DNA from 3 places in the Peribacillus sp. NPDC096448 genome. Region 2 is predicted to be linked to each of the others. Evidence: riboswitches for the same ligand, from Rfam matches in the RefSeq annotation. Region 2 holds a riboswitch; each other region holds the start of a gene.

Region 1 (10,360 bases), on a different contig from region 2:
TAGCAGCAAAATATTTAGCCTTCAAGTATACAGTATACGCTTATTTTTCAAAAAAAGACCTAGCTGCGAGAATGTTGTATAATATATGTTGCGCTTTATTTTATTTAGGAGGTTGCTGATTTGAATCAAGCAAACCCGTTTATATATGCAACGGATAACAAACGATATCATACATGGAATTACCACCTGAGAGAACATTTTGGACATAAGGTCTTTAAAGTTGCCCTGGATGGCGGTTTTGACTGTCCGAACCGTGATGGCACCGTCGCACATGGCGGCTGTACTTTCTGCAGTGCCTCAGGCTCTGGTGACTTTGCGGGCAGCAGGGTTGAACCCCTTGACGTCCAGTTAAAGAAAATCAGCGAACGGATGCACCATAAATGGAAAGATGGAAAATATATGGCCTATTTCCAAGCATTCACGAATACGCATGCACCCGTGGCAGAGCTTCGCGAGAAATATGAAAGTGTATTGACCCAGGAAGGTGTCGTCGGACTCTCCATCGCGACACGACCGGATTGCCTTCCAGATGATGTAGTCGAGTATTTAGCGGAATTGAACGAACGCACTTACCTTTGGGTGGAGCTGGGTCTCCAGACGGTCCATGAAAAGACCGCGACGATGATCAACCGCGCCCATGACTTCGATTGCTACAAAGAAGGCGTCGATAAACTGCGCAAACACGGCATCCGCGTCTGCTCCCATATCATCAATGGCCTTCCTCAGGAAGATTACGGCATGATGATGGAAACAGCCCGTGCAGTCGCCAAACTCGATGTGCAGGGGATAAAGATCCATTTACTTCATCTATTAAAAGGGACACCGATGGTCAAACAATATGAAAAAGGCCTGCTCGAGTTTCTTGACCGTGACGATTATGTCAGCCTGGTATGTGACCAGCTGGAAATAATCCCTCCAGAAATGATCGTTCACCGCATTACGGGTGACGGTCCGATCGATTTGATGATCGGTCCAATGTGGAGCGTCAATAAATGGGACGTCTTGAATGCCATTGACGCCGAATTGAAACGCCGCAACAGCTGGCAGGGGAAAAACCATCACACGGAGGTACAATCATGAAGCTAGATCGAATTTTGCCATTCGCCAGGATTCTGCTCGAAAAAGCGGTCCATCCCGGGGATATAACCATAGATGGCACGATGGGCAACGGCTTTGATACAGTCTTTCTTGCAGGACTTACAGGTGTAGACGGACATGTGTATAGTTTTGATATTCAGAAAGAAGCGATCGAAACCACAACGGCGAAACTGAACGCCGAGAATTTACAAGAGCGCTGCACCCTCATTCACGATGGGCATGAACATTTAAGCAAATATATCCGGAAAGAACATTCCGGAAAGATCACAGGTGCCATCTTCAACCTGGGCTACCTACCTGGCGGAGACAAATCAATCATCACCCAAGCCGAGACGACGATATCAGCCATTGAACAGCTGTTTGAACTGCTGGCGCCTGAAGGCATCATCATCCTCGTCATTTACCATGGTCATCCAGGGGGATCGGCAGAACGGGATGCCTTGATGGATTATGTAGAGAACTTCCCTCAACAGATAGCACATATCCTGAAATACGGGTTCATCAACCAAGCAAACAATCCGCCATTCATTGTCGCGATTGAAAAGAGATGATGACCATTGACACCGTTCGATATGAACGGTGTTTTTTCAATCCCAACTCGCAGGCAGCAGAATTACCAATCATAACTTTTTGAATTTTTCGTCTATAATGATTATAATGATGGAAAATAGATAAGAGGGTGCAGAAAATGGAACATTTGCCTACTTCACTACTGACGGATATATTGACTGAAAAAATCAAAAGGGATTCAAGTGAGCAATACGGGGATTTTGTCAGCTCGCTCAACTCGTTGACAGAAGAACAAAAAACCATCGAGGACCTCAAACAATTCGATCATCATTTTGATAAGTTCTTGCCACAGCTCGATTTAATGATTTCCACCCAAAACCATGAAGCGATCATGAATATGAAAGCGACGCTTTTGGACCTTTTCGCCAATGACTTGACCTTCAAATCCATTTATCTCATATCCACTGCATTATCCAATAAAAAGGAACTTACACATTTGAAGCAATTTATGTACCCGGTTACTTTCTGGGCACCGGTCATCAAGTCGAACGAATTGCTTAAAAACGCAGGCTGATCCAAAGAAAACTGCCGAAGAGCTAACTTCGGCAGTTTTTAAAATTTATTCTGAAGTATGTACTGATCAAACGACATACCCTAATATCTTTAAACGGTTTTCAACAAAACTCAGCGCATATTGAAATACATCATCACGCTCTGGTTCATTGAAGATTTCATGATAAAGCTTCGGCCATTCCTTATATTGCTTTTCACTGGCCATGTTATAATTAAACCACTCACGAACCGCCTTCTTGTTCACGATTCGGTCATCTCCGCCCTGCATGACCAAAAGCGGCACATCCTGAAATTCAGGAATCTCTTCAAAAGCATCCTTCATAGCCTGTGCAAGCTCGCGATACCAGCGAACTGAAACCTTTGTGATATATAATGTATCGTTTCTATCGGATTCACGAATTTCCGCACTTCTCGTCGCCATTTCAGGTGTCAATCCGGAGTCTACCCTGAACTTAGGCATAACGATGTTCAATCCATGCGAGAGCGTTGTAAGGAACTTCCGCGGCTTCGTCACGAGGCCCAAGCAAGGAGAAGAAAGAATCACCCCTGCAATGTCCCATTCCTCTTCCTGAAGAAGGCGTATCGAAATCAAACCGCCCATGCTGTGTCCAAGTAAAAAGACCGGCAACGAATATTCGTAAGCCTCTTCTATCCAGCTTTTCACTTCGTCCAAATACTCATCAAAGGAATCGATATGTCCCCTGTAGGCGCGAGTAGTCATCCCCTGCCCAGGAAGGTCGCCCATGACGACATGGTATCCAGCTGAAAGCCACATTTGTGTTACCCACTTATAACGTCCGTGATGTTCCATTGCCCCATGAACGATGACAATGACGCCCTTTGCGTCTCCTTCTGTCTCCCATTTCCACATTCGAAATCCCCCTTTCACTTTTCACTTGTTGTGTACGATCCATGATAGTTGAAATAATATATATAAATTATAACCATATTCATGATTTTCGACAAAAAAGAAATCTAACAAGTTGTACATTGCTATTATAAATAGCCAAGTGTATTTGCATACGGTATATTAAAATAATACATAAAAACATTCACTTCGGAAAGGAAATGATTGAAAATGATTATTTATCCGTATAAAGGCAAAGAACCTGAAATTGCTGAAAGCGCTTATATCGCTGAAAATGCTGTCGTCACAGGTGATGTCAAAATCGGCGACGAAACATCAATCTGGTTCAACTCCGTCATTCGCGGTGACGTATCCCCAACCATCATCGGAAAAAAAGTCAGTATACAGGATAACAGCGTCCTGCACCAAAGCCCCAATAATCCATTGATCATCGAGGATGAAGTAACCATTGGCCATCAGGTCATTTTACATAGCTGTAAAATCCGCAAAGGAGCTTTAATCGGCATGGGATCGATCGTACTTGATGAAGCCGAAATCGGCGAAGGGGCTTTCATCGGTGCCGGCAGTCTCGTTCCCCAAGGTAAAGTCATTCCACCGAACATGTTGGCATTCGGACGTCCAGCTAAAGTCATCCGCGAAATCAACGAAGAAGATCGTCAGGATATGGAGCGCATCGTACGCGAATACGCCGAAAAAGGTCAATACTATAAAACGGCGGAACGAGTAAAGTAATGCACGAGTAATTGACTGAAAGTTACGAGTATTCGCTCCTAACTCTCGAGTAAACTGTTCTAACTCACGAGTATGGCCTTTAAGTTTAATTTCTTTGGGATTTCTTGAATTATTCCCGATAGACGGCAAAATTAATCCATAAAAAAAGGTGCCCCGCTAATTGCGAGACACCTTTTTTTATATGAATTACGCTTGCGCTTTTAATGTTTCTGCTTTGTCCGTGCGTTCCCATGGAAGATCGACATCTGTACGGCCGAAGTGTCCGTAGGCAGCCGTTTGTTTGTAGATTGGGCGACGAAGGTCAAGCATTTTGATGATACCAGCTGGACGAAGGTCGAAGTTAGCGCGAACTAGGTCAACAAGGACTTCTTCGCTAACTGTACCAGTTCCGAACGTATCAATGGAGATCGATACAGGCTCTGCCACACCAATCGCGTATGCCAATTGAACTTCCGCTTTGTCGGCAAGGCCGGCTGCCACGATGTTTTTCGCAACGTAACGAGCAGCGTATGCAGCAGAACGGTCAACTTTAGTAGCATCCTTACCAGAGAATGCACCGCCGCCGTGACGAGCGTATCCGCCGTAAGTATCAACGATGATTTTACGTCCAGTAAGACCAGCATCCCCTTGAGGTCCGCCAATTACGAAACGGCCAGTCGGGTTGATGAAATACTTAGTATCTGCATCGATCAACTCGGCTGGAACAACAGCTTTGATCACATGTTCTTTTAGATCGGCTTGAATTTGTTCAAGCGTAATTTCTGCATCATGCTGTGTAGAGATGACGATCGTATCTACACGTACAGGACGGTTATTCTCATCATATTCCACAGTTACCTGTGTTTTACCATCAGGGCGTAGGTAAGCAAGAGTTTCATCTTTACGAACTTGAGACAAGCGGAATGAAAGTTTATGCGCCAATGAAATCGGAAGCGGCATAAGCTCTTCTGTTTCATTACACGCAAATCCGAACATTAGACCTTGGTCCCCTGCACCGATTGCATCGATTTCTTCCTCTGACATGTTTCCTTCACGAGCTTCCAATGCTTTATCGACACCAGCTGCGATATCGGCAGACTGCTCATCGATGGAACTCAACACGGCACAAGTTTCAGCATCGAAACCGTATTTCGCACGTGTGTAGCCAATTCCTTTAATCGTATCACGAACGATACGCGGAATGTCCACGTAAGCTGAAGTTGTAATTTCACCAGCAACAAGCACAAGACCTGTAGTTACACTTGTTTCACACGCAACACGTGCATTTGCATCCTTAGCTAGGATAGCATCTAAAATGGAATCTGAAATCTGATCACAAATTTTGTCCGGATGGCCCTCTGTAACAGATTCAGAAGTAAATAGACGTTTCTTTGACATCATATTTCCTCCTTGGAAGTTAGTATGGTGTAGGCATAAGCCTGATTTTTACGGAACTCGTTTCCCTCATTAGTTTCGACTATAGACACAGAATTACTTATAAAAAACACAAAAACCTTCCCTGGCAAATGAGGAAAGGTTTAAAATTCTGTCTTCTATCCTTTCACTCTTATCGTTCAAGGGTTTTTACCTTGCTCAGGTTAGCACCATCACCACTATTCCTTGAAGACCTTCGCTTTATTTTCGGCGATCGGTCTTGGAGTCAAGTTCAATATGGCAGGTTGCTGGGTTTCAAAGGGCCTGTCCCTCCACCAACTCGGGATAAGAGAATCCGTACAATTTAAGATAATATCGTATTTGGCTGGAATTTGTCAATGCTTTTCTAAAAAGAACATTTCCACCCAGAATGGCGTTCATTTGAAAAATCATGTTGATACAACGTCCTAAAGGGGTTTACAATGCAAAATACGAATAGAAATGTTGCAAATTGCCATTAATAATAAAGTATGGAGCATCGAAAAGGAATGACATCCTGACTTTCCCATTAGACATATATTGCTTACTTACTTCCTATTTAAATAAATTTTTCTTAATGATAGTATATGCGATAATCCTGATTCGGTTCCTGCCGGATTAAAATGATTAATGCGTCCAGCTGAAAATAATCACAAATTAAAAGAAATAGTATAGACTAATTGAATGAATGTGTTATACTAATTGTAATCTAAAAACTCAAACAAAGGAAGGTACCTCATATATGAATTCTGTAGATGTTTCTAATGAGTTACACCAATTATTAACAGGAAACAATGTGCAAACTCAACTATCAGTTCCTCAATTGGTCGAAAAAGTACTAAGCAGAAATGAAGGCGTTTTAACATCAACCGGCGCGGTTAAAGCTGAAACTGGCAAATATACTGGTCGTTCACCTAAAGATAAGTTTATCGTGGAAGAAGCATCAGTTAAAGATAAAATCGATTGGGGTCCCGTGAACCAGCCGATTTCCGAAGATGTGTTCAATAAACTATATAATAAAGTAGTTGACTACCTAAAAGCAAAAGAAGAGATTTTTGTTTTTAAAGGTTTCGCTGGTGCAGACGAATCATCACGTCTTCCCATCCGTGTTGTTAATGAATATGCTTGGCATAACCTATTCGCCCATACTTTGTTCATCCGTCCAAACGAAGAGGAACTGAGAGGTCACGAAGCTGAATTCACGATCCTTTCTGCACCTAACTTCAAAGCGGACCCAGAAGTGGACGGAACCACATCCGAAACTTTCATCATCGTTTCATTTGAACGCCGTACCATCTTGATCGGCGGAACGGAATATGCAGGAGAAATGAAAAAATCGATCTTCTCGATCATGAACTACTTACTTCCAGAGGCTGGAATCCTTCCAATGCATTGCTCTGCTAACGTAGGACGTGAAGGGGACGTCGCTTTATTCTTCGGACTGTCCGGTACAGGCAAAACAACTTTATCAGCAGACACTAGCCGTAAACTGATTGGTGATGACGAGCATGGCTGGTCTTCTAACGGCGTATTCAACATCGAAGGCGGCTGCTATGCGAAAACGATCAACCTTTCACGTGAAAAAGAACCACAAATTTTCGATGCGATCCGTTTTGGTGCTGTATTGGAAAATGTTGTTGTTGATCCGGATACACGTGAAGCGAACTATGATGACAGTTCATTGACTGAAAACACTCGTGCCGCTTACCAAATGCAAGCGATCGATAACATCGTGAACCCAAGTATTGCAGGACACCCAAATACAATCATTTTCTTAACAGCTGATGCTTCAGGCGTTCTGCCTCCAATCAGCAAGCTTTCCAAAGAACAGGCAATGTTCCACTTCCTAAGCGGATACACTAGTAAATTGGCTGGTACTGAAAGGGGCGTAACTTCACCGGAAGCTACATTCTCCACTTGCTTCGGCTCACCATTCTTACCGCTTCCAGCTACACGTTATGCCGAGATGCTTGGTGATAAAATTGACGAGCACAATGCAAAGGTATACCTTGTCAACACAGGATGGACTGGCGGTGCATATGGAACTGGAAGCCGTATGAAACTTGCTTACACTCGTGCAATGGTACAAGCGGCACTTGAAGGTGAATTAGCGAACATCGAAACGATCAAAGATGATATCTTCGGTTTGGATATCCCGCTTCATGTTCCTGGTGTTCCTGATGAAGTGCTTCAACCAATCAAGACATGGGCAGATCCTGCCGCTTATAAAGAAGCAGCAACAGACCTTGCCGCACAATTCCGTGCAAATTTCAAGAAATTCAAAAGCGTTCCAAGTGAAATCGAAGAACTTGGCGGACCGACAGCTTAATAAATTGTACAAAAAAGGACCAAGCTCTTGCTTGGTCCTTTCAGTTTGTCGACAAGAAATGTCTCTTCCCGAACCATGATTACGGTTTACTTTATTAAGTGCCATGGAAGGCGAAATATGGCGTTTACCATCTGCGGTCGAATAAATCTGCCGGATAGGGCTAAATATGGCGTCTACACGGTCGAATAAAGTACCAGGTAACCCGAAATACGGCGGCTGCGGTCGAATTTACTACCATTAGCCCGATTTACCGCATATACGGTCGAATAACTGGCTAGCCGAGATCCTGCTAGAACTTGCGGCGAGGAGGCTTGGCGGAAAGGAAGCGGATTTCTGAAACCAACTGGATCGTTTCCACGGTCTGAATGGACCAAGCTCTTGCATGGCCATTTTCTTCATTGGAAAAAGGGGACTGTGATAGTCAGCGCCCCCTTAATCGTTATTCCATTATCAATGTTGTCCAAGTTTTTAGATGATCGCTTTATTCCTAGCTTTTTTCATGGACACTGTTTTGTATTGATATATATTGCCCAAGTTTGCCACCGGGACATCTGTTTTAGTTGCATCAATGCAATTGCGTGTATCCAGAATCAATTTATTGTTCATGAGATTCGATAGCTTATCATAATCCATCTGTTTAAATTCATCATGGTCAGTCAGGATAAGTATCAAGTCGGCATCATTTACAGCGTCTTCCACTGATACGACTGGCATCTTTCCAGATTGGACATGCGGGTCATGCAAGGCTACATCCACGTTTTCCATCCCCATCAAGATATTGACGACATCAATGGCGGGACTTTCACGAATATCATCTACATTTCCTTTGTAAGCAAGACCGAAAACAGCTACTTTTGGCTTCCGGATCCCCTCCAGCATCATCCTTACGGAATTAACGATGTAATAAGGCATCGATACGTTGGTATCACGGGCCAATTTAATGATTCTCGCATACTCTGGTGCCTTTGCAACGACGAAATACGGATCAACCGCTAAACAATGGCCGCCAACTCCTGGTCCTGGTTGGTGAATATTGACACGAGGGTGTTTGTTTGCCATCGATATGACATCCAAAACATTGATGTCCAGCTCGAAACAGACTTTCGTCAGCTCATTCGCAAGGGCGATATTGACATCCCTGAAGGTGTTTTCCATCAGTTTGGACATTTCAGCCGTTTTCGCATCCGTCTGAATGATCTCCCCTTGAACGAAGGTTTTGTAAACAAGACTTCCTTTATATGAGCATGTTTCCGTGATGCCCCCGACGATACGGTTATTATGAACCAACTCTTCAAGAATCCTTCCAGGTAAAACGCGTTCCGGACAATGAACGAGGAAAATGTCTTTTCCGATGGTAAGGCCCGTCCTCTCGATCATCGGTTTAATATGATCATCCATGCTTCTTGGCGCTATCGTCGATTCGATAATGATGACATTCCCTTTTTTGATAAAAGGAAGAATGTTTGAGGTTGCATCCATGACATGTGTTAAATCACAGGATTGATGCATGTCCTTTTTATTTGGAGTAGGCACCGCGATGATGAAAACATCCGCATGTTCCGGGCTTAACGCAGCCCGAAACTTATTGGAAGTAAGCACTTCTTGCAATACCTCCTCCAATCCAGGTTCTTCGATATGGAGCCTGCCGCTATTCAAATTGGAAATAATCTCAGGATGGATATCCACGCCGACGACATCGACACCGTGTTTCGCAAACATTAAAGAAGTTGGAAGTCCTATATAACCAAGTCCGATTGTACAAAGTTTCATATAAACCACTCCTATCTATTTTTCTGCTACACTCAAATTTGTTAGGCTGTTTGATAGATTTCGATAAAGATTTCCTTCTCTTGTTTCCAATTGTATTTTTGTCGCGCCTTCAGGCAGTTTTGGCTCATTTCCGCCCTTTTTTCAGGATGCTTCAATAAGTAATTGACACCTTCGGCAATTGATTTTGGATCATGTGAATCGACACACACACCGATTTTTTCCGTATCGACAACCTTTTGAATTTCAGGAAAGCTGCAGGCAACCACTGGCACACCGCTCATCATATATTCAAACAATTTATTTGAAGATGCGGAGTAGTGATTAAAGCAGACATTATTCAATATCTGAAAACCTAAATACGCATTTTTGGTATAATGGAGCAGCTCGTCGACCGGAACCTTCGGCAGGAACTTCACACGATGCTCCAGATTCATGTCGCTTACTTTTTTCATTAATTCATCCTTGATCCTTCCATCCCCGATAAAAACCACCGTTCCGCCCTCGATCATCGGTACAGCATCAACCAATTGCTCTAACCCTCTTCCCATTTGAACGCCGCCTTGGTATAACAATATCGGTTCATTCTCTGGCAAATCGAGCAGCTCATGCAAATTCACGGCCGTACTTTCCTCCGGATTGGTTGGAATCGGGTAGTTATGGACCACCTTGGGATACAGACCATATAAGTCTTCGTTATACTTAGCTCTCGTATGGTTTTCGGCAATCATTTCATCGACGAACATTAATAGGAATTTCTCCATCATCCCGTAAATTCGGCTATTATATCCCGTTCTGCTCGTTTGTACTTCATGCGAGTCATAAATCAGCTTTTTCCTTCTCAACCATTTACTGCTGATCGCTCCCTGCATGAGCGTATTCAAGTCATTTGAATGATAAAAATCATATTTCCTTTTCCGGCCATGATAGATCATTTGACCAAAAATGTAGCTCCTCGTTAACAGTGTCGGCAGCTTTGTTTTAGTGATGATCAGGGTGCCCATCGCAAGTAGTGCAAATGAACCGAACAGTATTCCCGATCCCATCCAGCCATTGATTAAGTTCAAATTCCACAACGTATTCCAGACCAA
Region 2 (10,360 bases):
TCGGTCCGAACCCGATATCGTCATATTACCAGAGCTTTGGACAACCGGATACGATTTGACCAGGCTGAATGAGATTGCAGACCAAGAGGCAGAAAAAACGATTGAATTTCTTAAAACACAGGCACAGAAACACCGGATTCACATCATCGGCGGTTCCATTGCGAAAAAAACAAGCAAGGGAATCTATAACACCATGCTCATCATCGATAAACACGGAAAGCTCATTAAAGAATATGATAAGCTTCACTTATTTCAATTAATGGATGAACACCATTTCCTGCAGCCAGGTGAAAAAGATGGTTTATTTACTCTTGATGAAAAAATATGTGCCGGGTTCGTTTGTTATGACATTCGTTTCCCTGAATGGCAGCGAGCCCATACCGTTCAAGGCGCGGAAGTTCTATTCGTTACGGCTGAATGGCCAAAGCCGAGACTCGATCACTGGAGAGCCTTATTGATAAGCCGTGCCATCGAGAACCAAGCCTATGTTGTAGCCGTTAATCGTACAGGTTCGGATATCAATAATATATTTGCGGGTCATTCCTTGATTATTGATCCATGGGGGAATATCGTAAGTGAAGCCGGAGAAGGAAACGAACTATTGACAGGCACCTTGGACTTCAACAAAGTTACGGAAGCACGTAACAAAATACCTGTATTCGAAGATCGCCGTCCAGACTTTTATTAATTTACCCATTGACAAACTATTTAAAAAGTTGATATTATTTTCCCGAAGATTAAAATTTCAGAAAACATTTACTCTTATCAAGAGCAGGCTGAGGGATAAAGGCCCTATGAAGCCCAGCAACCGACTGTAATACCATTGTGAAATGGGGCGGATCCTCCGCCGGATTATTAAATCCACAGAGCACGGTGCTAATTCCACCAGAATTCATTTTCTGGAAGATAAGAGGTCCGAAGCCAAAACTTCTGCCTCTTTCTATATGAAAGAGGCTTTTTTATTCTTATTTTGAATCTGGAGGGGAAAAGAATGACTCAAAACCATTCAAATTTTAAGAGATTGACAAACGAAACAGCTATAACCCTTGCAAAAAAACTTGGGTTGGTCAATGCGGATGCAAGTTTGAAATGTAATGAAATCGGCGATGGAAACTTAAATTATGTTTTTCATATTACAGACACGGTCACAAACAAAGGACTAATAATCAAACAAGCGGTCCCTTATGCCAAGGTACTTGGTGAAAGCTGGCCGCTGACACTGAAAAGGGCAGCCATTGAAGCGAATGCGCTGATTCATTTCAGAAGTTATTGCCCCGAATTCGTACCGCAAGTCTATTATTCGGATGAACAGCTTGCCATCACAGTAATGGAGGATTTATCGCACTTGAAAATCGTTAGAACAGGATTGATCCATGGCGATTCATATCCATTGCTTTCACAGCATATTGGTGAGTATGTTGCGAAGACGGCATTTTATACATCCGATTATCATTTAGAACCCTCTGCGAAAAAGGAGGTGGCCCGACATTTCACGAATCCCGAACTCTGCAAAATCACTGAGGTCTTTATTTTCACGGATCCATTTTTTGAGGAACTCCCGGGAGATTTCGAGGTGGAATTGACAGGTGCCGCCCAAAAAATATGGAATGATCAAGAAGTGATACTTGAGGTCGCCAAACTGAAACAAAGCTTTGAAACCGAGCAGGAAGCCTTGCTTCATGGAGATTTACATACTGGAAGTATATTTGCAAGTGAAACCGAAACAAAGGTTATTGATCCGGAATTCGCTTTTTATGGGCCAGTTGGTTTTGACCTTGGTCAATACACCGCCAACCTTCTCTTTCAGGCAGTAACACGAAATGGCGTCGGAAGGGAAGAGATTTTCACGCTCCTTCATGAATTTTGGAATGCCTTTGAAGAAACTTACACCGAATTATGGGAAGGCCAAAATAAAAGCCCATTTCGCCATGTGAAAGGTTATCTGCCTTATTTACTGACAAAATTCAAAAAAGATGCATTCGGTTTTGCAGGCTGCGAACTGATTCGGCGAACCATTGGCCTTTCCCATGTAGCCGATTTAAACGTCATTGAAGATAAAGAAACAAGGATCGCTGCCAAAACGGCAACATTGGAAATTGGTTCTTTTTTAATTAAAAAACGGGAGGAATTGGATGTTCCAACTATAATTGAAGCGTTGAAGCAACGTACACTGCCATCTTACTCAACCATTTAAAAGGAGACCTGCACATGACTACACTAGCACCCTTACCATATTCGGTACAATGGGATGATACCCATATTACATTATTAAATCAACAAGCCCTTCCTTCCATAACTGAGTTTATTGAACTTCATTCTGTTAATGATGTATATGACAGCATTTTGACATTAAAAGTTCGCGGTGCCCCAGCAATTGGACTGACGGCAGCATTTGGTGTTGCACTTGGTGCCAAACAGGAAACAACCGCTGAATTAGGGGAATTCAAGAAAAACGTAACGAGGCATATTGAAAAACTCGCATCTTCCCGGCCAACTGCAGTCAACCTTTTTTGGGCGTTAAGGAGGATGGAGAACACCTTGCAGGCTGCGCAAAGCATTTCAACTGCCAAGGAAGCACTTGTATCGGAGGCTAAAGCCATCTTTGCTGAAGATGAAGAAATGTGCAGGAAAATCGGGGAACATGGTTTATCCCTATTCACTAGAGGAGATTCCATTCTTACGCATTGCAATGCTGGGGGAATCGCCACAGCTCGGTATGGCACAGCCTTGGCTCCCTTCCACCTGGCTAAAGAAAGGGACTTTCCGCTAAAAGTGTATGCATGTGAAACCAGGCCTGTCCTGCAAGGGGCGCGTTTGACGGCTTGGGAATTGATGCAAGCGGGGGTTGATGTCACCTTAATTTCTGATAATATGGCTGCCCATACAATTCACCAGAAACGAATAAATGGAATTATCGTCGGGGCCGACAGGATTGCGGCCAATGGGGATACAGCAAATAAAATCGGGACATTGGGATTGGCCATATTAGCCAAGCACTTTGGTATCCCCTTTTATGTAGCCGCACCATCAAGCACATTCGACCTTTCTATCGAATCCGGCACATCCATCCCGATCGAAGAGCGGAATGAAGCTGAAATCACCTTCATTCAAGGTATAAGGATCGCTCCGGAAAACGTGAAGACTTTCAATCCAGCCTTTGATGTTACACCGAATCACCTAATTACAAGCATCATTACCGAAAACGGAATCATAACACCTGATTTCTTCAAAAACATTCCGCATTTTGTTAATTGATTCAGGTTCCTTTATTGGTGATAAAAAACGAGAAGGATTTCGTATCCCTCTCGTTTTTTAAATAATTATTCTTGCGAGGTCTATAATACAATAATTAAATCCGAACACTTTCGATAATAAAATGGACTTCCAAAATTCTTGTTATTTTGCAAAGAACTCCTGAAGTGCTTTTTTATTTTCAGTGCAGTCCATTTCCAAAACGGCTCCGGACTGGGGATATATTTCATCTTTAAAGCTTCCTTCCACTGGAACCCTTAAGGTTTCGACGGTGTCCGGGGTATGGAAGACGGCTTTTGGACCCATTTCTATTATTGTTTTCAGACCAATATCTGTATCCAAGTACGAGAGCCCTTGTTCTATGATACCAGGAAGGGCTGCCATCCCTTCGAAGGATGAGATTTGATTTATAAACGCTGTTTTTAATTGAACCATAACTTCTTGTTGACGCTCTACCCTTCCAAAATCACTTTCATCGTCATGTCTAAAACGGACATATTTCAATATTTCCTCACCGTGTAGAACATTTTTACCGACGCTTGCTTGGATGCTCATATCATCAATGATTTCCTGATCCACATTCACCGCCACCCCCTCAGGGGCAAGTAAATCGACCATCTTCACAAATCCCTGGAAGTCGATTACCGCTACATGATCGACCTTGACATCAAAGTTTTCCTGTATGGTTTTCTTGAGCAATTCCCGTCCACCATAATAATAAGCAGCATTTATTTTGTTATATCCTGATTTATTCCCGGGGATTTTCACATAACTATCACGCATAATGGAAGCCAGCTTCAGTTTCTCCTGCTCAGGAAAGTATTTTGCCAGGATAATCGCATCTGACCGAGATTTTTGCTCTCCCCTTGTGTCAACACCTATTAACAGAAATGTTTTCTCGCTTTCCTGGTTCTCTTCATTGATTAGTTTTTTTTCCGTACCTTCATTTCCATTTTGTTTGGGTAAAGGGGCATATGTACAGCCTGCCAGAATCAAGATCAAGAGATATATGAACAATACCTTTTCTTTCATTACCTCACCTCATTGGAAAATTACCCCTATTCTCTGCCTAATGTTGGAATCCTATGCATGAAAACGACAAAAAAGCCTGCCAACGAAATTCGCTGACAGGCTTTTCGGTCAAAATCATTTATTGATTTCTTTCTTTAATACTTCCACTGCCTTTTTCACTTGTGTGTCGTTCTTAAGGATTTTCTCGCGGATGACCTGCATCAATTTAACGGTAGTATCATCCTTAATGGTGCCGGTTTCTTTAATTTTTTGTTCCCTTTGGAATGCTATGACAGCATTCGTGGTTGCTTCATCAAAGAATCCATCTACCTTACCTGGATCATGGCCTGCTTCCTTCAGCATCTCTTCAGCCGCTTTCACTTCACTCGAAGAATCGGATGCTTTCAATTCCTTATCGGGCGAAATGTACGGAAGGCTCGCATAATCAGGAAGCTTCACAGTAATATCCGGCTTGATCCCTTTTTTATGAATCCAATTGCCTTCAGGAGTCAACCATTTAGCTGCCGTATATTTGAAGTTAGATCCATCTTTGAAGTCTTGGGCAGTCTGCACTGTCCCTTTCCCAAATGACTTGACACCGATCAATGGAATGTCCGCAGATTCACTGACAGCCGCTGCAACGATTTCAGAAGCACTGGCACTTCCATCATCAATCAACACGACTACCGGGATTTTCAGTTCTCCATCATTCTCCGATTTATATACTTCTTTTTTCCCGCTGCGATCCTCAACTTGAAGGACCACTTTCCCATTAGGTATGAACAGACTTGCCATTTCTATTGCTTGTTCAAGCAGTCCCCCCGGGTTTCCCCGCAAATCCAATACGAGACCCTTCATGTCCTTCTTGGACATTTCCTCAAGCGCCGTTTTCAGCTCTTGGACTGTATGTTCGGAAAAACTGGTCACTTGAATTTTTGCAACTCCATCATCAAGCATTTCCGCATAAACCGTCTCAATCGGAATTGTGTCCCGTTTAATGGTCAGCTCAATCGGTTCCGACTCACCAGCTCTTGAAATGGATAGATCCACTTTCGTACCCTTCTCGCCCCTGATTTTCAGGACAGCTTCAGAAGAGCTCAGTCCTTCAACACTTTTACCATCCACACTTAATATAATGTCATTCGGTTTTACCCCAGCTTTTTCTGCCGGGGACCCTTTTATTGGTGAGACCACCATTATTTGTCCATCCTGCTCCTGAATCTCAGCACCGATTCCTTCAAAAGATGAAGAGATGCTCTCATGGAAACTCGACGCTTCCTTTTTATCCATATAAGCAGAGTACGGATCATCCAATGATTCGATCATTCCATTAATTGCCCCGTCCACCAGCTTTTCTTCATCAATCTCTTCATAATAGTTATCTTTTATCGTATCGTATGTAGAATACAGCTTTTCAAATTCCGATTGCTTATCCGGTGCTAATGACTCTACTTTTTCATCTCCAAAGGTCAAGGCTATTGTAGTAATCCCTGCAGTTAGAAATATGACTAAGAAAATCCCCATAATGAACGTAAACTTCTTTATTTTAATGAATTTCCCTGCCTCTTTTGGCTGTTTTTGATTTTCTTCTTCCACTGAAGCCTCACCACTTTCATTCTTCATGACGATATAAACGATTTCATTCCTATTTTATCAGCTTTCAAGCCAATCGAAAAATAATAGTTATCAAAAATAACAACTTATGACCATATGTATTTTTTTAGCAAACTTCAAATCAGGGAAAATGGTCCAAGGAAAACAGGCATCTCCTGACATTACAAAAATGCGGATACCATGGAACAAATGAGCCTGTATCCAACTGCCATTATACAGCATCACTTATTCCTGGTCACCCGCCTGTCAATTACATCCAATTATCAGTCCTGGATAGCTGCTTCCAATGCCACTTCAACCATTTCGTTGAAAGTTGACTGGCGCTCATCCGACGACGTCTCCTCACCGGTTAAAATGTGATCGGAAATGGTCAATACAGATAAAGCTTGGCGGCCAAATTTAGCAGCAAGCGTGTAAAGGGCAGCTGATTCCATTTCTATCGCAAGGATTTGGTATTTTGCCCATTTTTCCAATTCACTATTATCGTTATAAAACTGATCGGCCGTAAATACATTACCGACCTTCAATTGCAAGCCCTTAGCCGTGCCGACGTCATAAGCTTTTCTAAGTAATTCGAAATCCGCGGTCGGGGCAAAGTCCACCCCGCCGAAAGTCATGCGGTTCATTTGGGAATCGGTGGAAGCACTCATTGCAAGGATCACATCCCTGACTTTTACATCTTTTTGAATCGCTCCTGCAGTTCCAACACGAATCAGCTTCTGGACATTATAGCTATTCATCAATTCATTCACGTAAATCGAAATGGATGGGACACCCATGCCTGTACCTTGTACAGAAATTCGTTTTCCTTTATATGTCCCTGTATATCCAAACATGTTACGAACTTCATTATAAAGTTTAGCATCCTCTAAAAATGTTTCAGCAATATATTTTGCACGCAACGGGTCCCCAGGAAGTAAGACCGTTTCCGCAATTTCATTATCTTTTGCACCAATATGTACGCTCATACGACTATGTCCTCCTTAACTTGTGGTTGAAATGATATTCAAAAACTACTATACCATATCAACCACAAGTTAGGAAAATCGAACCTTATCTGGAACTTGAAAAAATGAAAAGCAGGAAAAAGACTTTTGGCACCCTTCCTAAATCGCAAACAAAACGGCGGTGGTCCGCCGTCTTTTTTTAAATGGTTAATGAAATTAAGGGAAAGGAAGCTGCTAACCGTCTTATGACAGGTTACTCTTCGACTTCTTCATCAATTATGCATTTTTCAAGAAGATATTCGAATGTGATGTCAGCAAGATCTTCAACTTCAGCTTCTGTTGGAAGATAGCCCCGTCTTATCAATTCTTGAAAAAAGAATTCCGCTATCTCTTCTGTATCAATAAAAACCTCAATTTCTCGCAAATCATCGCCCCCTTATTTAAAGGTCTATGAATGTGTAGAGACAAATATACCACTAAGGCATCCCATAATGGAAAAACATATGAAGGGCCTATAGTTATCAAGTTCCATTCGTGTTCTATTGTATGGATACTTCTATAGGGAATTTGGAAATTGCCCTTTAAAAGTTTGGGATACCTTTCACTTTGTTTGCTTCTTTTTATGATCTGGATAAATTTCCTCTGCAGCTTTTTCAATTTTAGCAAGGGCGATTTTCATGATGTGACGATATTCATCATCGCCAAAATGTTCGTAGAGCTTACAATAATCATTATATAAATCCAACAGTCCATCAATCATTTCCTTTTTTTCATCTTTTGTCATTGTCATTTCTCGCTCACCTTTACCAGGGTTGTTTTGTTTAGCAATGATAGCAAGCTCATTTTTCTTTTGAGGAAGGAGCAGACCCAATTTTTTAATGATTCCATCTGCCCGTTTGGCATCGGCAATCAAAGTCAGTTCTTCTTCATGAGCTTCAAGCCATTCACCATCAGAGATTCTTGATAACTCATAGATTACATCCTCCCAGGCATTTTCCTTATAGCGCCAAATTTCCGTTCGATAGCCGATAATCTTGAAATAATCCTGTTCATATCCATCCACTTGGACCAAGTCACCTAATAAATATTTATATTCAATATCGATTTGTTCTTTCGGATAAAGGATTTCTCCTTCATATTCATTTATCGATTGCAATGTTTTTTCGATATAAAGACCTTCACTATAGTTCACTTCATACACATAAGCACCATCGAGAAATTTCACATCGGTTATATTCCCGACTGTCCCATACATTGTTATTACGACTGTATCGCCTAATTTAAATTTCGGCTGTTTTTTTTTGCCCATAAGAGACATCCCCCAATATGGTCCTTATCGTTTGATTAGTAAATTATATGCACAAACAAACATGGAGGTTAATGGAAATAAGAGGGCGTTTTGCTCATTTAGCTAATTAAACGGCCCATTTATTAAAGGGCACTACAAACAAAAAAAACCGACTCATTTAATGAGACGGTTCGTAGTGGGGATTGTGAGCGTCACTTTCGTTCCTTCGTCACGGAAGCTCTCAATTTGGAATTTCCCTTTTAATTCCTCCATTATTTGTATGCATGTCGCTACACCTAATCCGTTTCCATCCGGTTTGGTGGTATAAAAGGGCATACCGATATTTTTTAAATTCTCGGGACTGATGCCTTTTCCATCATCGCTGATCACTAATCTTATATATTGGGACACGGAATTGTGATGTAGTTCAATCCGCCCCCTTTCTTCAATGGCTTCACAAGCATTATTCAAGACATTCAAGAGAACCTGCCTTAACCGGTTCCTGTCTGAATAAACAATGACGGATTGTGTCACCTCATTAATTAGTCTTACATGAGAACTCGGAATTGAGGAAGTATAAGTATCTATAATTTCATCAAGGAAATCCTTTAAATCGATTTTCTCCCATTCCAGTTGATGCGGTTTTGCCAAATCAAGAAGTTGTGTCACAAATACATTGACCCTATCCACTTCATGAAGCATGACATCGCTATATTTTTCTATCAATGATTTATCATGATCCTGGCTCTTCAATAATTGGAAAAAGCCCTTTATTGTCGTCAACGGGTTCCTGATTTCATGGGCGACACCGGCAGCAAGCTGGCCAACATATTTCAATTTTTCCGTACGGACGATTTCCCTCTCACGATCTTCAATCGTTTCCATCATTCTTAGAAAAGCAAGGTTCAATTTTTCCATTTCCTCGAAGCTTCTATTGTCGGAAATGATGAATTCCTTTCCTCCTATGAAATCCTCTGTCGCTCCGACAAGTTCTTGAACTGGCCGTACGAGAGTCTTTGTTAGTAAATAGACAGCCAGAATGATAGAAACAAAAACGATGCTGTAGATTGTCAGGTACCGTGTTAATAGGTCATTCAAAGGTTGAAATACCTGTTTCTTATCAGCACCCACAACAACAAACCATTTATTCTCTGTTTGTGCTATCGTATGGACAGGCTGGATGGAATATATTTTTTCCCCATTCTCTTCACTGTACAATTCATCCGATAACGACGCTCCCATCAGCTTATCTTTCGTTAATCCCATTTCTTTCAAGGCAGAATCCTGCATAATGCCATGTGGGTCTTTTTTCGAAATCATGATGCCTTCTTGATTGATCATGAAAAAGTTCACTGGGTATTTATCGCTAATTTCATTAGCCTTTTTCTCCATCATCTCCCAAAGCCCTTCCAATCGGAAAGCTGTGGATACGACTCCGATCATTTTCCCTGAATTATCATATACCGGCGCACTCAAAGCTATTATAGGTTCTGCGAAAGCTCGGGTTTTATAAACATCAGAAAGGAATTCATGACCTTCTATGGCCTCTTTGAACCATATTCTCTTCGCAAGGTTATCCCCGATCATTTTATTTGATGTATCTGCAATGACATTGCCTTCCATATCCAAATGCAAGACACCGTAATAATTTCCTTTGGCATCGATAAACTTTTTAAGTTCATCAGACTTCTCTTCTTTTGAATAGCCAGGATTGATGATTGCCGAATTTACACTCATTAACTTCACATCACTGATCCGTTCGTTCAAATAGCTGTATGTTTCATTTACAATATTCAGTGAACCTGCATTCAGAGCATTTTTTGCTTCCTTCTCAAGCAGGGACCGTTGTGATCCATAGGATATGATTCCCAGTACCAGAAGAGGAACACTTGCAATAAGTAAAGAATAAAGCAATATTCGGGTTTGAAGGCTTTTAAACATCCTTCCGATTCCTCCCTATTCCTGATCTCCCAATAGGAGCCCTTCTTCTATTTGGACATACTGTTCCCACGCTTGATCGAAAACTGACATACTTTCGAGATAGTCTGCATTCAATTCTAAATAACTGCTCAATTCATTATAATCAGTCGATTGTTTTGGGAAGCCATGATCCTCATAGGCATGATTGGCAAATTTAGTGATTGCATCAATTTCCTTTGGTTGTCGAAATTTCATTAAATATAAATAAAATGGTCTCATGATGTCGAACCCCCCCTAAAATAACTATGATTTCTGCTTTAATATATCG
Region 3 (10,360 bases), on a different contig from region 2:
TTGAAACATAATAGAAGAACAGAGGAGAATGCCGATAAGTTGGCCATATAAGTGGCACTCAAGGCGTTCTTTTTTGATTGTTTTACATTCATCGATTTCAAAGAATGACTTCCATGTTTTAAATAAAATCTCAATCTGCCACCGCAGGGAATAGAGGGAATGGACATAATCAGTGGGGACTTCTTCTGGAGATGTGTTCGTAATATAGACGTTCATGCCCATCAAGTGCTTACTTTTCTCCTTCATGACAATGCCTTTCTTCTTTTCTCGAATCGCTTGGTTTTTTAGGCGTGTTTGCGTTTGATCATCGGTTAAACGATGGATAATGACACGTGCTGGGAGCTTCTGATTTTGTCCAATGTATGCCTTTGATATTTCCAGCGTTTCACCAGGGGTTAGACTAGACATCATTTGTGTCATATCAACCTGAATGTATTCGGTTTGTTTTTTTACCGTTCCATTGTTGAAGAATTCTGGGTCGGAATTCTTGATATAAATACGTGTATTTAGCTTCAACCGAGAGATAAAATAAGCCTCTTTATCATGAATGGCTTGTAAGTCTCCTAAATCAAAGTAACCAAGGTCACGTAAACATAAATCGCCTTTCTCAACAGTTTCAAGGCAGATGGTGCCGTATGTTTTATCATTGTTCTTTCCAGGTCCCAGTTGTACGTTTAAAAATTGGCCACTTAATAAATCGTATTCTAATTGGATTTTCACTCCTGCAGTATTACTACTGCCTCCAGAGCCTTGATAATTTGTGGCGAAGGAATCAGGTAGCTGAAATACAGTCGCATCTAAAATCCGAATACGTTTGAAAGCAGAAATCATGCCTGAAGAAAGTGATTGATTGAAACAGAGTTTTTGTGTTAGGAGTGAAGTAAAGACTTCTCGGAGGAATGCGACAGCTGCTGGATTAAAGCGTTGATTCAGGCCTTCTGGGCTTATTAGTACCCCCGTCGAAGCCTCTAAACGACTACATAAGTGCGTGAGTGATGTACTAGCGACTTCTTGGCAGAGCCAAACGCAAAGGGCGATAAGTCCATTTGCTTGATACTTACTAGATCGCTGTACAAATCCCACCTGTTTGGCGGTCTCTTGTAGGGCTATTTGGGGATAGAAAACGTTGTAATTCTTGTGCAAAAAGTGTCAGTTCACTGAAGGTGATAGGATTCATAAAAAAACACCATCCTTTCTCGTAAACTATTTACGATAAGCATAGCGTTTTTTTATTTTAGAAGGTATTGTTTTAACTTAGGTTGATGGGCATGTGGTGGTACCCCACAAATGCATAGAACAGAGTGAACCCCGTACATGGAGTAGAATTAGATCCCCGATTACATTCATTAGTGGGTAGTCATAAAATAAAAGTATATTACAAAGTAGTTTGATATGGTAATATTTAGCTAATCCAATTTAAAAGCTTTGTAGTGTATGCCTAGCACCGCAAGGTGACTTTTAAATTGGGGGTTAGGTGAATGTTGGTATTACAATTGGTTTTGGAAGTTTCTATGCACGTACAATGGGAGTCTGTGGTTGCTTTTACAATTCCGGTTGCATGGGCATTAGGGACGAAGAAAGGTTCTCAGAAATGAGGGCTTTTTTTTATGAATTTCTTTAGTCTCTTCCTTTGAGGAAATGACTAGCCCCACATCGCCATCAAGCTAACAATAACGAGTTACCCCAAAACGATAAAAACGAGTAAGATGCACAAAATTTTCGTTCTGGGGGTATTATGATTTCTTACCTTGATGGGCATGTGACGCTACCCCAAATAGAAATAGGAAGTATACAAAAAAAGTCGATTTCCTAAAGTAAATCGACTATTTAATGTTGAAAATTACTTGGCGTACAAAGTTTCCGAAATGTTGGCTGTACCCACTAAAAGAAAAAAGGAGAGTACATATTATACATGACTAATATGTACTCCCCTTTATTTATTAAGGTTTTTTATAATTAGGTCTTGATAAGAGATTCCCCATCGTTTTTTAGTCCATGGATTGGCTTGCATGGTTTGTGAGGATTTCAAGGTTTTCTATGGCGGCTGCCACTTTTTCCTTGTTGATATCAGGGAAAAGAAGTTGGATGTCTTCACCTTCTTTGACAGACTGGGCTGCAATCTGTTGAAGTTCCGCCTTATGTTCAACGGTCAGACCAATATCAACCAATGTCATCGGCAATTTAAGCTCCTGGTAGATTGGAAGCAATTGTTTGATTTCCGGGAATTTCCCTTCTAGCCCAAGCTGGACTAAAATGCCATATGCCACTTTTTCCCCATGTAGTAAATGATGCGCTTGCGTGATGGTAGTCATGCCATTATGAATGGAGTGGGCACCGGCAACGCGCAGGTACTGGCCGCCAAAGCAGCCAACAAGACCACTGGTGATGATATTCGTTTCAATTACACGCTGCAACGCATCTGTCCATTTCCCCTTTTTCAAATCAGCTAAGGCTTCCTCGCCATATGTCAATAAAACTTCCTGGCATTGCCTTGCGGCCATATGGGCCAATTCAATACAAACGGACTTGGTGGCAAGCTTTTCGGCCAGTGCATTGCCCTCGTACCATTTCGCCAATGTATCGCCGATTCCGGCACGTAAATAGTTAATCGGCGAATTAAGAAGAATTCCTGGTTCGATCAATAACATCCAAGCGCTTTTTTCATGAATATCATACCGGACATATGAACCATTATCATCATAAATGACACTTAACTGTGTCCAGGCAGCGCAGGTGGAAGCCAAGGTCGGAATGAGGATGATTTCCTTTTGAAGCGAGTTTCCGGCCGATTTGGCAAGGTCGAGCAACTTTCCGCCGCCAATGCCGATTAATGCATCCACACCCTGTTCAAGAGCAGCCTTCTTGACGCGTTCAATTTCTTGGTCACTGCCTTCCCCGCCGTATGTGAAAAAGATCTTCTCAATATTTTCTAAGGAAGGAAAAAAGGGTTCAGCAACTTCCCATGATTTGCGTCTATGAATAACGAGCATTACGAATGTTCCCTTTACTCAGTTTTATTTCCAGGTTTTCAAGGACATTTGCTTTACATGCGTAATAAGCGGGGCCGCTGCAGACCTCCAGTAAGGTATTCATATTCGTTCTCCTTAATGAAAGGCCTGTTCCCGGTAAAGGGGAAGCAGGCCTCGATTATTTGATCAATTCATCCAGTCTGGTTTTCCGAATCCGGCAAATTTGTCATCGATCACTTTTTCAAACTGGTCGGATTCCACTACTGATTTAATATCCTTGGCAAATTGAGCGTCTACATCTTTTGTATTCACTGCAACAACGTTTCGATACATATCAGGCATTTTTTCTAAAACTAGGGCATCCTGGAGGTCCATTTTCGCTGCAAGAGCAAAGTTGCCAGGGACCGCCGATAGGTCAACACTGTCTGTTGCACGGGGCAACTGAGCGGATTCCAATGGTTTTAGTTGGATGTTTTTTGGATTTTTCGTTACATCCTTTTCAGATATTTTTAAAGGGTCGACATTTGGATCGACTTCAATCAACCCTTCATCCACCAGCACTTTAAGTGCACGTGCCAGGTTAACCGGATCATTGGGCACTGCAAGGGATGTACCGTCCTTGATTTCCTTCAATGATTTATACTTATTAGAATATATGCCCATTGGTGCTGTTGGAACTATGATAAGGTCGGAAAGCTTTAAATCATTTTCTTTAGCGAAGTTATCCATGTACACTTTATGCTGGAAAAGGTTGGCATCGATCGAGTTGTTGCCAAGCGACTTATTCGGCTGGATATAGTCGGTGAATTCGACGATCTCTATTTTGTATCCGAGATCTTCCAGACCTGGTTTGATGGCCTCCTTAACCATATCGGCGTACGGCCCGGTAGTCGCCCCGATCTTCAATTCCTTTTTGTCTTCAGTATTTGGGGATGCATCATCGCTCCCGCAAGCTGCCAAGCCAAGAGCAAGTGCACAGACTGATAATAACGAAGCTATTTTCTTCATTTGAAATTCCTCCTGAGTAATGAAATGTATTGTATCATTGAAAAAATGACTGATCCTATCGTTTGTTAACCATGTATGAGACTTTGTCACCAACCATTTGAATGAGTTGCACAAGGCAGATCAGCACGACGATCGTCGTGATCATGACTGTATTGTCATAACGGTAATATCCGTACCGGATGGCCAAGTCGCCAATTCCGCCTCCGCCGATTGTCCCTGCCATTGCTGAGTAACCGATAAGCGAAATGGTCGTTAATGTCAGTCCTTGAATGATTCCCGGTTTTGCTTCTGGAAGAAGTACATCCTTAATGATCATCCATGGAGTGGCTCCTACGGCAATTGCAGCTTCTATCACTCCTCTGTCTATTTCACGTAATGCCGTTTCAACGATTCTTGCAAAAAAAGGTATTGCGGATACGGACAGGGAAACAGAAGCCGCTCTTGGCCCTATTGTCGATCCCGTAAGAAGGTCCGTTAAAGGAAGGAGGGCGACCAAGAGAATGATGAACGGGATGGAACGGACAATATTGACTGTGAAACCGAGAGATCGATTCACGATGCTATTTTCAAAAAATAAATTCCTGGTTGTCGTAAACAGCAATACTCCAAGCGGTAAACCGATCAGCAGGGCTACTGCAAGAGAAACGCCGACCATATAAATCGTTTCAAGAAAGGCTTTATTAAGATCAGGTAAAATATTGACGATGGGATTAAGCAGTGACATGTTTTAACACCTCCACAGAACTGGAACGATTTTTTATATATTCCAATGCCGAATGAATTTGGGCGGCATCGCCAATTAACTCGATGATTAAAATGCCTAAAGGAACTTCCTGGATATACTCAATTTTACCGTGTAAAATATTACCCTTGACTGGATGGGATTGGAGAGTATCCGAAAGAATCGACTCACCGGCGGTTTGCCCTTCGAATTGAATTTTAATAATCGTACCTTCACTTTCTTCAATCAAGTGCGAAGGGAGTTCGAAATCCAGTACACTGCTAATGAATTGCTTCGTTAACTCCTGCTTAGGCTGTGAAAATATTTCATAAACGGGTCCTTCTTCAATTACCCGGCCATCCTGCATGACGGCGACTCGGTGGCATAGTTCTTTGACTACTTCCATTTCATGTGTAATCAATACGATGGTGATACCAAGCTCACTGCTTATCTTTTTCAACAACTGTAAAATCGCTTTTGTAGTTGTTGGATCAAGGGCTGAAGTCGCTTCATCACATAATAGTACAGTGGGGTCATTTGCTAAGGCTCGAGCTATGCCGACCCGTTGCTTCTGTCCACCGCTAAGCTGTGCCGGATAGACATCTTTCTTATCGCTGAGCCCTACGATTTCCAACAATTCCAATACACGTAACCTGATCGCGTCCTTCGATCGGTGCGCGGCCTTTAAGGCGAAAGCGACATTTTCATAAACGGTTTTTGAACTGACCAGGGAAAAATGCTGGAATATCATTCCGATTTTTTGTCGTTGTTTACGAAGCTCTTTACTTGATAAAGAGGTTAAATCAATGCCGTCGATGATGATATTTCCACCTGTCGGACGTTCAAGCAAATTCAAGCAGCGGAGTAATGAGCTTTTTCCAGCTCCGCTGTAGCCGACAATTCCATATACTTCGCCAGTTTGAATGGTCAAAGATACGTTATCCACTCCGATAACTCGGTTTTTCTTCGAGACGTATTCCTTTCGGACTGAACGGATTTCAATCATGAGCTTTCCCCCTTAAACATTAAAAAAGCTGCCTCTATCATTCAGAAAGAGGCAGCGAAATTATATCTCGTCTTATCTTTCAGAATGCAATCATTCTGCAGGAATTGGCACCGTTCCCTAAGGGCGGTTGCCGGACATCACAGGGCCTGATCCCTCCGTCACTCTTGATAAGTAAATTATTATTTTAGAATATTTCAAGTTTTATAATATAATCTATATTATTTGTAAAATCCGACAATGTCAATCGTTTCTTTGATTTTTTTTGTCGTTAAATTTGGTACAGTCCATAAAACGATTCATGGAAAAAGGGCGATTATGCAATAATCCTGCATTTTCATCCAGGTTAATTATTCCGATATTTCCTTGTCAAAAAGGTAAAGTGGTACTACATTTATTATAGTAAAGTTAAAAAAAGGAAGATGAAACTATTTTTGTACAATGATGGGGAGGAAATTGAATGATAGAGATTAAGACGATAAATGATGTCGTTTGTGTGCATGGGACTCCTGGCGGGAACAAGGCGGGGATGAGTGTTTATGTCTTTTTAACGGATGGCCTATTGATAGATACTGGAGCACAGATATTAATGGAAGAGCTCATTCCATTCTATGAGTCCGCAGACTTCGACTCAGTGGCCCTGACTCACTATCATGAAGACCATACTGGGGGCGCTGCATGGATACAGGAGCATAAAAAGGTCCCTCTTTTCATTCACCCGATGTCGGTTGAGGTTTGTGCAAAGGATGCAGTATATCCTGAATATCGTAAAGTTTTCTGGGGAAAGAGAGATGCCTTTAAAGCTGAGCCGCTAGGGAAGGCCATTCATTCCCGTACCCAAACGTGGGAGCCGATTTTTACCCCAGGTCATGCAAAGGACCATATGGTGTATTTGAATCACAATAATGGCGTACTCTTTTCAGGAGACCTTTTCGTAACCCCAAAAACAAAGCTTGTCTTACGGGAAGAGTCTGTTCCGGTCATCATCGATTCCATAAAAAGATTGCTTCAATATGACTTCGGGGAAGTGTTTTGCTGCCATGCTGGGTATGTTCCTGATGGGAAGGAAATGTTTCGGAAAAAACTTGATTATCTTGAAAATCTCCGAGGGGAAATTTTCCTCTTGCATTCTCAAGGGCTGACCGTTCATGAAATCCAGCAGTTCGTTTTACCGAATCGCTATCCCCTTATCGAAATATCTGGGCATGAATGGGATTCAGAGCATATCATTACATCGATATTAAACGAAAATATTTTGAATGTGATGGAGAATGGAACTATTTGATTTTGTCTTTTTAACGCTCTGACTGATATAAAGGAGGGCTCTCCATAAGAGCGCCCGCCATTGTTATTTATTGATATTGGGATCTGTTTCATCATAAAAATCATGTGCTTCTTCGATGTTCTGAAGGTTAGCGACTTCATACACATTTCCGCCCGCCATTCCTTCATTGATGATACGGTCGATATCTAAATAAACGGAGTCCTTGCCATCATATTCGGTATCCTTCAAAAATGTCATTTTTTCTTTATCCAAAATAAATCCCTCCTAGCCTTTTCTTTAGTTTAGGCAAAGGAGTTTTTTTTATTCCGTTTAGCGATTTCATGAATGTATTGAGGGTTCATTCATATACATGGAAGACCATTAAATCATGTATCATGCTTTTGAGTTTGGTTTCATCTGTTTCGGAAGGCGGATTGGCTGTCCACTCGATGGATCCATCTTTATGATACAATGCTTGGACTGCCTGCTTGTTGAAATAAAAGGAAATTTTCCATCCTGGCAGATTCTTATGCAATGGTGCCCATTGAAAATGGGTGATCATATGTATTACCTCCATATATACAGTTTCTCATTTAATTATAATGGAAAACGGCAACTGGAGGTGTTATTTTATTGTCAGGTTGGGAAAAGTTAATTCAATGAAAAGATTTTTTAAATGCAAAAGCCTGTTTGTTTCAATTTCCTCCTCATCGAATTGCATGGGCTTTGAGTTCACTTCGTATATGAAGAGCGCGCCCGATTCGTCTTCTCCTATATCAATGGAAAACTCTCCGAGAAACCCGATTTTTTTTGAAAGTATCTCACCGCATTTCTGGGCAATATTCGCTAATTTTAGATTCAGGCTTCTTGATTGCAGGTCTTGATAAGGAAAAAGCTTCCCGCCTCGGGGAGTGTGGGTGGTGATTTCCTGAGTTTGTGACATCCTTACCGCTTTGCCGGTCACTTTATAAAAACCTTTTTCATAATGGACGAGAATCCGGTAATCATAACGATGTCCAACAAGTTTTTTTGGTGTGATCGCCTGTTGAGCAAGATAGCTCCTTTTTAATAAATCCCTTTTTTTCGTTTCCCAGAAGGATGCAAAATCCGGGAAGGACTCACTATGTTTTAAGCTATTGAACAATAGAGTATCATCATCATTTTTGATAATGGTATAGATGCCTTTCCCTTGGCTTCCTTTGCATGGTTTAAGGTATATATGCCTGTAGGTCTCCAGGAAAGCATCAAGGCAACTGCTGTTTCGTAAGATCATGGTGGGCGGAAGGTGATTGGTGAGGGATCCATCTTCAACTAATGCTTCGAACATCACATATTTATCTATAAAACAGGGGTTGAATAGATTCATTCGGTAATCTTTAAAATGTGTGATAAGATGTTGGAATTCCTCTGACGCCTCATAGCTCCTCGAGGGGATACGGTTATAGACGATGTCAGGGAAGGGCACTTTACATTCGATCCACTTGTTTGAAATGGAGGAAAAAACATACCCTCTCATCGACTCGGAATGAAGGGCATTTCCTGTGAATACATACGCCAATATTCCATGTTTCAATAAATATAATGATAGGTCCCGAAAAAGGGTCAGGTTTCCACCCAAACCTGATTCCTTTTTGGGATTGGGAACAGTTAAAATTCCGACGGCAAGCATCCGGTTACCCGGAAATATTGTGATTGGAATTAGAGGTTGATTCGAATGGTCCTTTTTATAGCTGATTTCTTCTTTGGCAGAGCCGGCGAAAAGTTCCGCATTCTCATGAGTGTGGTACCAATTTTCAGTGGGGATATCGTAAAAAATGTTCATTGCGGCACACTGATTGATTTCGTAATCGTCTGTTCCGTAAGATAAATGGCATAATCAAGGCTTAGCTTTCTGGTCAGCAATTCGAAATCCTTGAGTTTTGGATGGGAGAAGATGGAACGTCCAGGTTTGGAATTGGCTTCAAACATCCAAACCTGCCCTTTTTTATCCAATCCAAAATCAAATCCTATTTCTGCAATGATGCCGTCCAAGTTCTTTTCTATACTGTCACTTAAAATCAGTGCTGCTTCCGATAGCTTTCGTTCGACTTCTTTCGCCTCATCGTCATCTCCGAACAGTTCGGCAACCGTTTTGATGACACCCCCGCTTTTAATATGGGTCGTGACACTGCCGGCGCCGGCGATCTTTGCGGCAATCGCGGTCACCTGCCATTTTCCATCACTGTCCTTGTTCGTATGGACCCGGAAATCCACTGGACGTTTTTCAGATCGAATTAATGGGATGCCCTGCTGTACGATAAGATTCTCTATCGGGCGGTCGTGAAAAATATGTTTAACGATGGATTCCAATGTCGAAAACCTTTGCAGTTTATTTTCTTTTGCTTCATTTGTATAGCGGCAATAGTAAACATTCTCATGCTTATCATAAAGAATTTGGTGAATCCCTAGACCGAGGCTGCCGTGAATAGGCTTTATATAAACTTGCCGGTAATGGGAAAGAAGGGTTTCCACCACGGATATGGATTGAAATGGATACGTTTCCGGCAAATAAGGCAGTGCCCGCTCATCTGCGCATAACCTTTCATTTACATCCCATTTATTGAAAAATCCAGGGTTATACCATGGTATGGTATATTTTTTTTGAAATTTCTGCTTCACTTCTTTAGGCCCATCACGGTTTTCCGTCAACCGATTTGGGAGCCGGTCATAGATGACATTGGGAAAAGGAAATTCATTAATGTGCCAGTCATCGTTATCAAATACATAGCCTTTGATTGTCTCCTCATCCCAATTGATTACATTCTCTCCAAAAACAAAGGGAATACAGCCTGTGGTCTTGCTAAGCGAAAGGAGCTTTGCGAAAAATTCCGACCTCTCCCCTAATGGTTTGTTTGAAAGGCCAGTGAAGCCTGAGGAAAAGATTCCGACAAGCGGTCCGATATGGATGCTCTTGCCGTATATGAATAAATGAAGGGGAATATCGGTATGATCGAATATTAGAGATTCCGCAAGACTTTCCGATAGCACGATTGATTGATTGACGGCCGGGTTTTGTTTGACGATGGCAGGACATGAATGTCGTCCGAAATAAATTAATTCAATCTCTGCCAAATCTCCTAGCTCTGAAGGGTAGTAGAGAACATTGCCAGGGATAGCGGCAATTTCGGCAGGATAAGTCTTTCTCACTTCCTATTCACCTGCTTTCTGAAGCTGTTCGGCTAAATACTGGCTATACTCAAACGGTGCACGATGAATATCTTTCATGGTCTCCGGCTGTAGTGCCTGAATGATTTTCCTACCGGGCTTCGAGTTAATGTCCATTATCCATATTTGGCCTTTTTTATCGATGCCAAGATCAATTCCCAACTCGAATAATCTTTCAAAGACAGCTTCGG

The links. A riboswitch is a leader RNA that binds a small molecule or an ion and turns the genes downstream of it on or off. The one in region 2 is predicted to bind S-adenosylmethionine.
Region 1: another riboswitch for S-adenosylmethionine. It lies ahead of metK (methionine adenosyltransferase); the one in region 2 lies ahead of mtnK (S-methyl-5-thioribose kinase).
Region 3: another riboswitch for S-adenosylmethionine. It lies ahead of ACIQ0C_RS19000 (methionine ABC transporter ATP-binding protein); the one in region 2 lies ahead of mtnK (S-methyl-5-thioribose kinase).

Annotation. Positions count from the first base shown of each region.
Region 1 covers NZ_JBIWEU010000012.1:155,707-166,066, forward strand. Annotated here, with positions in the region: gene mnmL (tRNA modification radical SAM protein MnmL/YtqA) at 121-1,080, shown strand; gene mnmM (tRNA 5-(aminomethyl)-2-thiouridylate-methyltransferase MnmM) at 1,077-1,649, shown strand; gene ACIQ0C_RS20110 (hypothetical protein) at 1,787-2,182, shown strand; gene ACIQ0C_RS20115 (alpha/beta hydrolase) at 2,249-3,052, opposite strand; gene ACIQ0C_RS20120 (gamma carbonic anhydrase) at 3,263-3,781, shown strand; gene metK (methionine adenosyltransferase) at 3,968-5,161, opposite strand; SAM riboswitch class I at 5,325-5,486, opposite strand; gene pckA (phosphoenolpyruvate carboxykinase (ATP)) at 5,916-7,502, shown strand; gene ACIQ0C_RS20135 (nucleotide sugar dehydrogenase) at 7,971-9,272, opposite strand; gene ACIQ0C_RS20140 (glycosyltransferase) at 9,314-10,360, opposite strand, start outside.
Region 2 covers NZ_JBIWEU010000002.1:51,511-61,870, reverse strand. Annotated here, with positions in the region: gene ACIQ0C_RS04210 (carbon-nitrogen family hydrolase) at 1-688, shown strand, start outside; SAM riboswitch class I at 760-913, shown strand; gene mtnK (S-methyl-5-thioribose kinase) at 992-2,194, shown strand; gene mtnA (S-methyl-5-thioribose-1-phosphate isomerase) at 2,209-3,255, shown strand; gene ACIQ0C_RS04195 (LCP family protein) at 3,397-4,284, opposite strand; gene ACIQ0C_RS04190 (lmo1851 family serine protease) at 4,399-5,859, opposite strand; gene deoD (purine-nucleoside phosphorylase) at 6,141-6,845, opposite strand; gene ACIQ0C_RS04180 (YozD family protein) at 7,078-7,248, opposite strand; gene ACIQ0C_RS04175 (hypothetical protein) at 7,426-8,133, opposite strand; gene ACIQ0C_RS04170 (ATP-binding protein) at 8,287-10,053, opposite strand; gene ACIQ0C_RS04165 (YozE family protein) at 10,069-10,311, opposite strand.
Region 3 covers NZ_JBIWEU010000011.1:151,604-161,963, reverse strand. Annotated here, with positions in the region: partial or broken gene ACIQ0C_RS19020 (IS4 family transposase) at 1-1,177, opposite strand, end outside; gene ACIQ0C_RS19015 (iron-containing alcohol dehydrogenase family protein) at 1,989-2,990, opposite strand; gene ACIQ0C_RS19010 (MetQ/NlpA family ABC transporter substrate-binding protein) at 3,156-3,977, opposite strand; gene ACIQ0C_RS19005 (methionine ABC transporter permease) at 4,033-4,701, opposite strand; gene ACIQ0C_RS19000 (methionine ABC transporter ATP-binding protein) at 4,688-5,704, opposite strand; SAM riboswitch class I at 5,774-5,878, opposite strand; gene ACIQ0C_RS18995 (MBL fold metallo-hydrolase) at 6,162-6,986, shown strand; gene ACIQ0C_RS18990 (hypothetical protein) at 7,050-7,238, opposite strand; gene ACIQ0C_RS18985 (YheE family protein) at 7,324-7,527, opposite strand; gene ACIQ0C_RS18980 (YheC/YheD family endospore coat-associated protein) at 7,591-8,787, opposite strand; gene ACIQ0C_RS18975 (YheC/YheD family endospore coat-associated protein) at 8,784-10,151, opposite strand; gene ACIQ0C_RS18970 (YheC/YheD family endospore coat-associated protein) at 10,155-10,360, opposite strand, start outside.